DNA from 3 places in the Kitasatospora sp. NPDC001683 genome. Region 2 is predicted to be linked to each of the others. Evidence: riboswitches for the same ligand, from Rfam matches in the RefSeq annotation. Region 2 holds a riboswitch; each other region holds the start of a gene.
What was found. A riboswitch is a leader RNA that binds a small molecule or an ion and turns the genes downstream of it on or off. The one in region 2 is predicted to bind cyclic di-AMP.
Positions count from the first base shown of each region.

Region 1 (3,262 bases), on a different contig from region 2:
TGCTGGCGATCCCGCAGGTGCACCTGGTGGTGGACGGCTACAACGTGACCAAGACCGGGTACCCGACGCTGCCGCTGGAGCAGCAGCGGATCCGGCTGCTGGGCGGGCTGGCGATGTTGGCCCAGCGCACCCAGGCGGAGGTCACCTGTGTGTTCGACGGGCAGGACCTGGACGTACCGGTCATCATGGCGCCGCCGCGCGGGGTGCGGGTACGGTTCAGCCGGACCGGGGAGACCGCGGACGAGTTGATCCGCCGTCTGGTCCGGGCCGAGCCGCAGGGCCGTCCGGTGGTGGTGGTGTCCACCGACCGGGAGGTCGCGGAGGGCGTGCGGAAGGCGGGCGCGCGCCCGGTGGCCTCGGTGCTGCTGCTGAACCGGCTGGCCCGGCCCTGACCCGGCCCGGTCGGATGATCCCTGGTCAGTGACCGTTTTGCGGTGGTGTGGGGATCCGGTGAAGTCAGCGTGGGGACCGTAGTTCACGCCTTCGGGGGAGTGGCAAAACGGATAGATCTTCACTAGGGTCTGGCGTCAAACCTATTTTCCGGAATCTCGCCCGAACGGGTGAGTCCGATGGAAGAAGGAGCCGGTCCCTTGGCCTCCCACCGCCGTCCCAAGCAGCCGAGCCGCGCACGGGTCTCCGTGCTCACCGCTGCCGCTGCGACCGCGGTCGCCCTCTCCGCCCAGGTGGCCGCGCACGCCGCGCCGCAGCCGAACACGTCCGACGTCAAGGCGCAGATCGACCAGCTCCAGCAGGAGCAGGAGCAGGCGGCGGAGAAGTACAACGGCGCCAAGGAGCGCGCCGACCAGCTCCGCAAGCAGGCCGACCAGCTGCAGGACCAGGTGGCCCGCAGTCAGGACCAGATGAGCCAGCTGCGGAGCGGCCTGGCCCAGGTCGCGGGCGAGCAGTACCGCACCGGCGGCATCGACCCGTCCGTCCAGCTGATGCTCTCCTCCGACCCGTCCGGTTACCTGGACAAGGCGTCGAGCGTCCAGCAGGCCAGCCAGAGCCAGACCGAGGCGCTCAAGGGTCTGCTCGACCAGCAGCGCCGGCTGGACCAGGAGAAGGCCGAGGCGGCCGCCGTGCTGGCGTCGCTGGACTCCACCACCAAGGACCTCAACCAGGCCAAGGCGGACGTCAACCAGAAGCTGAAGGCCGCGCAGGACCTGCTGAACTCGCTCAGCGCCGCCGACCGGGCCGCGCTGAAGGCCCAGCAGCAGCAGGACGACCGCGCCTCGCGCGGCACCGCGCGGGTCGACCTCACCAACCTGCCGCCGGCCAGCGGCTACGCGGCCGTGGCCGTGGCCAGGGCGATGAGCAGGCAGGGCTCGCCGTACGTGTGGGGCGCCACCGGGCCGAACACCTTCGACTGCTCGGGCCTGATGGTCTGGTCGTACGCCCAGGCCGGCGTCTCGCTGCCGCGCACCTCGCAGGAGCAGGGCGACGTCGGCACCCGGGTGCCCTCGCTGGACCAGGCCCAGCCGGGCGACCTGGTGATCTACGGCAGCGACCGGCACCACGTGGGGATGTACATCGGCAACGGCATGGTCGTCCACGCGCCGCACACCGGTGACGTGGTGAAGGTGATGAAGGCCGATGCGATGCCGATCAACACGATCCGCCGGGTCTGACGGTCCGACACTCCCGGGGCCCGGCCTCCGAACTGTGATATGCGCCACCTCCCGAGTCGGGGGGTGGCGCTTCGGGGTTCGTCCGTTCCATCCCGTTCCACCGCCGACCGGTGAGAGCCGATCAGCTTTGCGTGCGGCGGCGATCACCATCAGTCATTTTCACAAGAGAACATGGGTGATCTTCCGTCTTTTTTCTGACAAGGATTTGAACGGATCACGGTTCAGTTACTAGGGTCGTGCCCCGAACCACCGCACTGTCGATCACCCAGCCTGGGTGGCGGCGGTGGTTTCCGTCGAGTTCGCGAAACAGCGGGGCAGGTCGAAGCGACTGCCCGACAGGGGAGCCCAGTGGTCGGGGGCGCTGCGGAGCGGAGCCGGGGAACCATGTTCCTCCGGGGTGAATCGGCGCCAGGTCGGCCGTTGGTGAGGCCGTGAGGCGTCGTAGGGCATGCTTCCGGCCCGAACCCGTCAGCTCACCCGGTAGGCGGACGTAGGAAGAAGGAGTCCGCCTTCGTGGCGTCCCATCGTCGTCCCAAGCCCGCCAGCCGCGCTCGTGTCTCGATCCTGACCGGTTTCGCCGCCGCGGCCGTCGCCCTCTCCGCGCAGACCGGCGCCCACGCCGACCCGCAGCCGACCAAGGAACAGGTCAAGGAGCAGGTCGACCAGCTCAACGAGCAGGGCGAGCAGGCGACCGAGAAGTACAACGCGGCCCAGGAGAAGCAGCAGGCGCTGGAGAAGCAGGTCTCCGGCCTGCAGGACCAGGTGGCCCGTCAGCAGGCGCAGGTGACCGACCTGCAGGGCGGCCTCGCCGAGATCGCCGGCGAGCAGTACCGCAACGGCGGCATATCCCCGACCGTCCAGCTGATGTTCAACTCCAGCCCGGACAACTTCCTCAACCAGGCCGGGGCGCTGAACCAGGCCGGTGACACCCAGAAGAACCAGCTGAAGCAGCTCCAGGAGCAGCAGCGCAAGCTGGACCAGGACCGCACCGAGGCGCAGGGCAAGCTCGCCGAGCTCGAGTCCACCACCCAGCAGCTGAAGGCCTCCAAGGAGGACGTTCAGAACAAGCTGAAGGCCGCCCAGGACCTGCTCAACACGCTGACCGAGCAGGAGCGCCAGGCGCTCAAGGCGGCCGAGGACAAGGCCGCCGCCGACGCCCAGGCCAAGGCGGACGCCGCCGCGAAGGCCTCCCAGCCGGCCTCCGGCGACCGCGCCTCGCGCGACAGCGGCCGCTCCGACCTGGGCTCCTCGTCCGCGCCGGTCAAGATCGCCCCGGGCAGCTCGCACGGTGCCGCCGCGCTGGCCGCCGCCGCCTCCAAGGTCGGCAGCCCGTACGTCTGGGGCGCCACCGGTCCCGGCTCCTTCGACTGCTCGGGCCTGATGGTCTGGGCGTTCAACCAGGCCGGCGTGTCGCTGCCGCGCACCTCGCAGGAGCAGGCCGGCGCCGGCACCCGGATCGGCTCGGACCTCTCCCAGGCCCAGCCCGGCGACCTGCTGATCTTCTACAGCGACGCCCACCACGTCGGCATCTACGCGGGCAACGGTCAGGTGCTGCACGCTCCCAAGCCGGGCGCCTCGGTCCGCTACGAGGCCGTCTCCAACATGCCGCTGGCTTCCATCGTGCGGGTCTGATT
Region 1 covers NZ_JBSFGK010000032.1:20,622-23,883, forward strand. The annotation lists gene ACWCYO_RS19055 (NYN domain-containing protein) at 1-392, shown strand, start outside; gene ACWCYO_RS19060 (NlpC/P60 family protein) at 591-1,628, shown strand; cyclic di-AMP (ydaO/yuaA leader) riboswitch at 1,978-2,131, shown strand; gene ACWCYO_RS19065 (NlpC/P60 family protein) at 2,142-3,260, shown strand.
Region 1: linked by a shared signal. The riboswitch ahead of ACWCYO_RS19065 (NlpC/P60 family protein) and the one ahead of ACWCYO_RS04305 (transglycosylase family protein) in region 2 are both predicted to bind cyclic di-AMP.

Region 2 (3,262 bases):
GGCGCCACCGTCGCCCCGAGCGCCCCGAGATCCGCACCGGCTCGCCGGCCCTGGTGCTCGCCGTGCCCGCGACCGCGGGGCCCGAGTCCCGTTCGGTCGTCGAGGAGCTGCTCTCGATCGTCCGCAGCGAGCACGCCGGCGTCCAGGCCGCGGTCGGTTACCTCCCGGCCGACGGCGCCGAGGCCGGGGACTCCGAGGACCGCACCGTGGCGGAGCTGCTGGCGGCCGCCGCCGAGGCCGGACTGCCGACGCCCGTCGTGGTACCGCTGGTGCCCGGGCCGCACGGCTTCCTGACCGAGCTTCACGCCCTCGCCGCCGAGTACGGCGCGACCGTCACCGACGCGCTGGGCCCGCACCCGCTGCTCGCCGAGGCCGTCCACGTACGGCTGTCCGAGGCCGGGCTGGCCCGGGCCGACCGGGCCCGGCTGTTCGCCATCGCGACCGCCGCGGACGGCGTGGTGCTGACCACCGTCGGAGGTGAGGAGGCGGCTGCCGCGGCCGGAATCACCGGCGTGCTGCTGGCCGCCCGACTGGCCGTCCCGGTCGTGGCCGCGGCGCTCGACGTGCCCGGCTCGGTCGCCGACGCCGTCAACCACCTCAAGGAGACCGGCTCCCAGCGCCCGGCGCTGGCCCCGCTCGTCATCGGCCCGGAGGCGGACTCCGAGCTGCTCGCCACGGCCGCCGAGGAGACCGGCTGCCCGTCGGCGGCGCCGCTGGGCGCCTACCCGACCGTCGGCCAGCTGATCGCCTCCACCTACCTGGCCGCACTGCCGACGCCGACGGCGGAGGAGCTCGCCGAGGCCGAGGCGGAGGCCGCTGCCACCGGCGGGGCCGGGGAGGGCTCCCGACGTGCCCACGCGGCCGCTGAAGGGCCCGTGGAGGGCTAGCGAACCCACGGACCGCCTGTCACGACACCCGCACCACCGAAGGGGCCCGGAACGGCTGCGTTCCGGGCCCCTTCGGCTTGTTCGGATTGCCCCGCAGGAGAGTTAAGTGGCCAATGACCCGCAATGTCCGTTCTGGTGCCATTTGTCGATGAATGGTCGGCACGTCGTCGGGCGCTCGATTCGCCGGCACCCCCGACCGGAAGGCCGCGCCCCCACCGCGTTTCAACGCTCCGTCACATTTCTCCTGAGGCGGAACCAGCTCGCGGAATACATCGCGGAATTGCCGGAAAACGATCATTTACGATCATGAATTGCGAGCCATTCGCGCTTTCCGGTAAACCGTGATGCGCATCACAGATATTTGCAGTTCGAACTTAAGTCTGCTTAACGTGCTCCCCGTTCGTGACCACACGGACCCAGTTCATCCGCGACGCCGAGTCCTGCCGTCGGATGTCCTGGCAGCGCGAAAACGCACCACGGCAGGAGCGGGGGAACCACAGGTAAGTCGCCCCGGACCGCTTCCCGGAAACGGTCCTGGGCTAGGGGTGAAGCCGCGCCCAACAGCGCGGCCGGGCAACTCCAGCCCGAATCCGACAGCTCACCTCGCAGGCGTGGGAGAGGACCGCGTCTTCATGCTGCCTTCCAACGGCAACCGCCTGTCCAGCCGTACCCGTCGCGTGATCGCCGCCCTCGGCGTCGCGGGCGTCGGCCTCACGGTTCCCTGCCTCACCACCGGCACCGCCAACGCCGCCTCCGTCGCCACCTGGGACAAGGTCGCCCAGTGCGAGAGCAGCGGCAACTGGAGCATCAACACCGGCAACGGCTTCTACGGCGGCCTGCAGTTCACCTCCAGCACCTGGGCCGCCTTCGGTGGCACCGCGTACGCCCCGCAGGCCAACCTCGCCACCAAGGACCAGCAGATCGCCATCGCCGAGAAGGTCCTGGCCTCGCAGGGCCCCGGCGCCTGGCCGGTCTGCTCGGTCCAGGCCGGTCTTACCAAGGGCGGCGCCCCGGCCGCCGTCGACACCGCCTCGGCCGCCAAGCCCGCCCAGGGTCAGGCCCAGGCCGCGAAGCCCGCCGCGGCGTCCGCGCCCGCCCAGGACCAGGCGAAGGCCTCCGGCGACTCCGCCGCCGCCAAGTCCGCCAACAGCGACTGGGCGCAGAAGCGCCAGGCGCAGGCCCAGGCCGGCGACTACACCGTCGTCGCGGGCGACTGGCTGTCCTCCATCGCGGACAAGCACAACGTCCAGGGTGGCTGGCAGCACCTGTACGAGCTCAACCGCAGCACCCTCACCGAGGGTCCGGACATGATCTACCCGGGCCAGCGCCTGACCTTCGGTGACGCCGGCTCGGCCCAGGCCGACAAGTCCTCCACCGCCACCAAGTCCGGGTCGGACTTCGCCTGGTTCGACCGCTCGCAGAAGTCCGGCCAGGCCTCGAACGGCGGTGCCGTGGACGCCAAGCCGGTCGCCCAGACCAAGGCCCCGGCCGTGAAGCCGGCCGCCCAGGCGCAGACCCCGGCCCCGGCCGCCACCGGCAGCATGGCCGCCGCGGTCTCCTTCGCCAAGTCGAAGGTCGGCCAGGCGTACGTCTACGGCGGCACCGGCAACGGCGGTTGGGACTGCTCCGGCCTGACCCAGGCCGCGCTGCGCGCCGCGGGCATCAACATCCCGCGCGTCGCCGCCGACCAGGCCGCCGCCAGCACCCACGTCTCGCTGGACAGCCTGCAGCCGGGCGACCTGCTCTTCTGGTCGAACAACGGCAAGGACTCCGGCGTCTACCACGTCGCCATCTACATCGGCGGCGGCCAGTACGTCGAGGCCGCCAACCCGAGCGTGGGCGTCCGCCTCCAGACCATCGCCAACTGGGCCCCGGACTTCGCCGGCCGGGTCTGAGCAGCGCGCACACCGGACAGCTGACAGGTGACGGATCACAGCTGACAGCTGACGGATGACAGATTTCATCATCTGTCATCCGTCATCCGTCGGTTGTCGGCCGTCTCCCGACCGCCCCGGGGAGAGTCTGGTCGCTCCTCCCCGGGGCTTCGGCGTGCCCGCCCGGACGCACTCGCAGCGCCGTATTCCGCATGGTCAAACTCCGACGCAGGGGGCATGCTGCTGCTCTGCACCCGAGGAGGAGTCACCATGGCCCAGGTCACCATCACGCTCGACGCGAACCTCGCGATCGACGCGATGCTGCTCTCCGGTACCAAGAATCCACAGGACGCCGTCGAACTGGTCGTGCGCGACTACCTGGCCCGCGGCCGCCGGACCGAGACCCGGACCGGCGACGCGGGCGACGGCCACCGGGTCGCCACCGACCGCCCGAACGTCCAGGAAGGCTGACCGGGCGCACACGCCGACGGGCCCCGGAGA
Region 2 covers NZ_JBSFGK010000005.1:149,943-153,204, reverse strand. The annotation lists gene ACWCYO_RS04310 (hypothetical protein) at 1-887, shown strand, start outside; cyclic di-AMP (ydaO/yuaA leader) riboswitch at 1,340-1,512, shown strand; gene ACWCYO_RS04305 (transglycosylase family protein) at 1,520-2,782, shown strand; gene ACWCYO_RS04300 (hypothetical protein) at 3,032-3,232, shown strand.

Region 3 (3,262 bases), on a different contig from region 2:
GCGGTGTAGCGGTGCGGGTGTTCGGTGGCGTAGGCCTGGTAGGCGCACAGGACGGCGGTGATCGCGTCGTCCCCGCTGCGGCCGACCGCGGCCTCCGCGAGCCGGTCGGCGAGCTCCCCGGTGACCCGGACGGCGATGAGCCTGCGCAGTTCGGCGAGGCCGCCGCTGACGTGCTTGTACAGCGAGGGGGCGGCGACTCCCGCGCGGGCGGCGACGGAGGCGAGGGCGAGGGCTTCGGCGCCCTGGTCGTCGATGAGGGCGAGGGCGTGGTCGACGACCTGGTCGGGGGTCAGTCCTACGCGTGGCATGGCGTCCGGTTCTCCGTGAAGCGTGAAGCGTGAAGCGTGCGGGCGGGTTCAGGCGGGTTCAGGCGGGTTCAGGCGAGTTCGGCGAGGAAGGGCAGCAGGGCGTCGGCGACGGCCTGCGGGTTGTCGGCCATCGGGTAGTGCCCGGACCCCTCGATCATCACCTTCCGTGCGCCGAGCTTCTCGGCCTGGAGGTCGGCGACGGCCTCCGGCTCGGGGAAGTCGGGGTCCTTGCTGCCCATCAGCACGAGGGCGGGGCAGCGGACGGCCGCGCTCCAGCCGATCGGTGCGGAGTCGCCGGTGACCTGGCCGCGGGTGGCGGACTTGCGGCCGGGGGTGCGCAGGGCTGCGACCAGCCCGTCCACGTAGCCGTCGAGGTCGGCGGGCCGGGGGCCGGGGAAGGCCATCTTGCGCAGGTAGTAGCCCCAGACGCCCGGCCACTGGACCATCGCGGCACCCATGACGACCATGACGCCCTTCATGAGGACGTTCGCCCGGTGCTCGACGAAGGCGTCGATGAGCGCGATCCCGGCGACCCGCCGGGGTGCGTCGCCGGCGAGCTTGACGACCGTCGCCCCGGTGTAGGACTGCCCGACCAGGACCGCCCGCTCGATGCCGAGGTGGTCGAGCAGGGCGAGGACGTCGATGGCGACGGCGGACGGGCTGTAGTCGTCCCAGGCGATCGAGGACTCGCCGAAGCCGCGCGGGTCCATGGTGATGACCCGGCGTCCGGCCGCGGTGAGCAGCGGGTGCAGGTGCCGGTAGGCGCGGCGGGAGTCGAGCATCCCGGGGAGCAGGACGACGGGGAGGCCGTCGCCCTGCCGGGTGTCGTCGTACGCGAGCCGGCCGCCGGGGACGTCGAGGTACTGGGTGCGCGGGGTGATGGTGCCGTTCATGGTGGGCCTCCACGGGCTCGCTCGCTCCTGCCGATAGCCATAAAGCTACGGCTAATAGCCTTAGCCGTCAAGGGCTCGCCCGGGCCGCCGAAGCCCCCCGCTCAGACCCCGTCGACCTTGAACGGGTCGTGCTCGCTGAGCAGCTTCTCCAGTCGGGCCTGGTCGACCCGGGCGACGGTGTCCGACGACTCCTGCCGGTCCCGGACCACCTTGGCCAGCGTGAACGAGGAGGTGACGGTGTAGAGGAGGCCGATCCCGAGGAAGGCCCGGGTCCATCCCCCGACCGGCAGGTAGGCGATCCCGGCGGCGAGGGCCGTGGCGGAGAGGGCGAAGGAGAGGACGGCCTGGACGTAGTACGCGGCCGTGGTCCGTGACTGCATCGGTGCGCTCATGGCGCCAGGATGCGGCGGGCCGGCCGGGTCGCACATGAGTAGGAGTACTCAGATGAACCAGGCGGCTGAGCGGTCGTTCGTTGACGTCCGATCACCTGCTCCCCCGCCGTCGCGGATGGATGGCTTGGAATCAGGGCCTCCTAGGATTAACGTTTGATAACGCAGCGCGGTCGTCAATGCCGTACCCAGACGGCACCGTGCGCCGTCGCCTAATCCCGCCGGCCGGCCTCCGGGCAGGTCAGGGAGCCGGGGAACCACGTTCCTTGGGGTGAATCGGCGGGGCTCCGGCCCGGCCGTAGGAGACCTTCCTGCTCCGAACCCGTCAGCTAACCCGGTAGGCGCGAGGGAAGGAAAGGAGCGCGCCTCCGTGGCGTCGACGCACACCCCGGCACACCCGGCCGGCCCCGCAGCCGGTACCCAGCTCCTCGACCACCCCGGCCCGAACGGCTCCGAGCCCCGCGACGCCGGGCCCGCCGACCCGTTCGTCCCGGAGACCGAGGCCAACCGCCACCGGATGCCGCGTCAGGCCCGTGGGGCCTCCCCGCTGCTCGGCGTCACCGCCGTCGCCGCCACCCTGGGCGCCACCGGCTTCGCCTCCGCGACCCCGGCCGCCGCACCCGCCGTCGAGGCTCCGGACGAGACCCCGGTCGCCCTTGCCGCCGACCCCGGCCTCGCGCTCGCCGCCCGCATCCAGCAGCAGGCCGACAGCCAGCGCACCGCCGCCGAGGAGAGCGCCCGGGTGCAGGCCGCCCAGGAGGCGGCGGCCAAGGCCGCCGCCAAGGAGGCCGAGGCCAAGCACGCCGCCGAGGAGGCCGAGCGGGCCAAGGCCGCCGCCCTCACCCTGCCGGTGAAGGACTACAGCCTCTCCGCCCACTACGGCCAGAGCGCCCGCTACTGGGCCCATCTGCACACCGGCCTGGACTTCGCCGCCGACACCGGCACCCCGGTCCACGCGGTCGGCCAGGGCACCATCACCTCGGCCGGCTGGTCCGGCGCGTACGGCTACCGGATCGTCGAGACCCTGCCCGACGGCACCGAGATCTGGTACTGCCACCTGTCCTCGATCATCCAGGGCTCCGGCCAGGTCACCTCCGGCCAGCAGATCGGCAAGGTCGGCGCGACCGGCAACGTCACCGGCCCGCACCTGCACCTGGAGGTCCGCCCCGGCGGCGGTGCCCCGGTCGACCCGGAGACCTGGCTCCAGCAGCACGGCCTCAACCCGTAACGGCCCCGAGAACCCGTACAACGGCCCCGAAAACCCGTAACGGGAAAGCCCCGGGCACCGCCCGGGGCTTCTCCACGTCTCACACCGGCATGTCTCACTCCGGCACGTCTCACTCCGCCGGCAGCTGCGCCAGGTACGCGTCGATCTCCTCCGCCCCCGGCTCCGGCGCGAGCTCCGGGAACTCCTCCACCAGCAGCCGCGGCAGCCCGGCCACCGTCCACTCGCCGAGCAGGTCGAGCGCCACCTCGGCCGCCGCCGCCTCGAACTCCTCGAAACCCCCGGCCAGTTCGTCCGGCATCGGCCGCCCCAGCGCGGTCAGCTCGGCCAGGTTGCGGTAGCTGCGCCGCATCAGGCCCTGTTCCAGCAGTCGCCGCGCGCCGTCGGTGGCCATGCCGACCGACAGCACCCGGCCCGGCCCCCAGCCCTGCTCGTCCGGCTCGTCCA
Region 3 covers NZ_JBSFGK010000022.1:26,001-29,262, reverse strand. The annotation lists gene ACWCYO_RS14465 (TetR/AcrR family transcriptional regulator) at 1-308, opposite strand, end outside; gene ACWCYO_RS14460 (alpha/beta fold hydrolase) at 377-1,201, opposite strand; gene ACWCYO_RS14455 (YiaA/YiaB family inner membrane protein) at 1,303-1,593, opposite strand; cyclic di-AMP (ydaO/yuaA leader) riboswitch at 1,790-1,948, shown strand; gene ACWCYO_RS14450 (M23 family metallopeptidase) at 1,961-2,818, shown strand; gene ACWCYO_RS14445 (hypothetical protein) at 2,928-3,262, opposite strand, start outside.
Region 3: linked by a shared signal. The riboswitch ahead of ACWCYO_RS14450 (M23 family metallopeptidase) and the one ahead of ACWCYO_RS04305 (transglycosylase family protein) in region 2 are both predicted to bind cyclic di-AMP.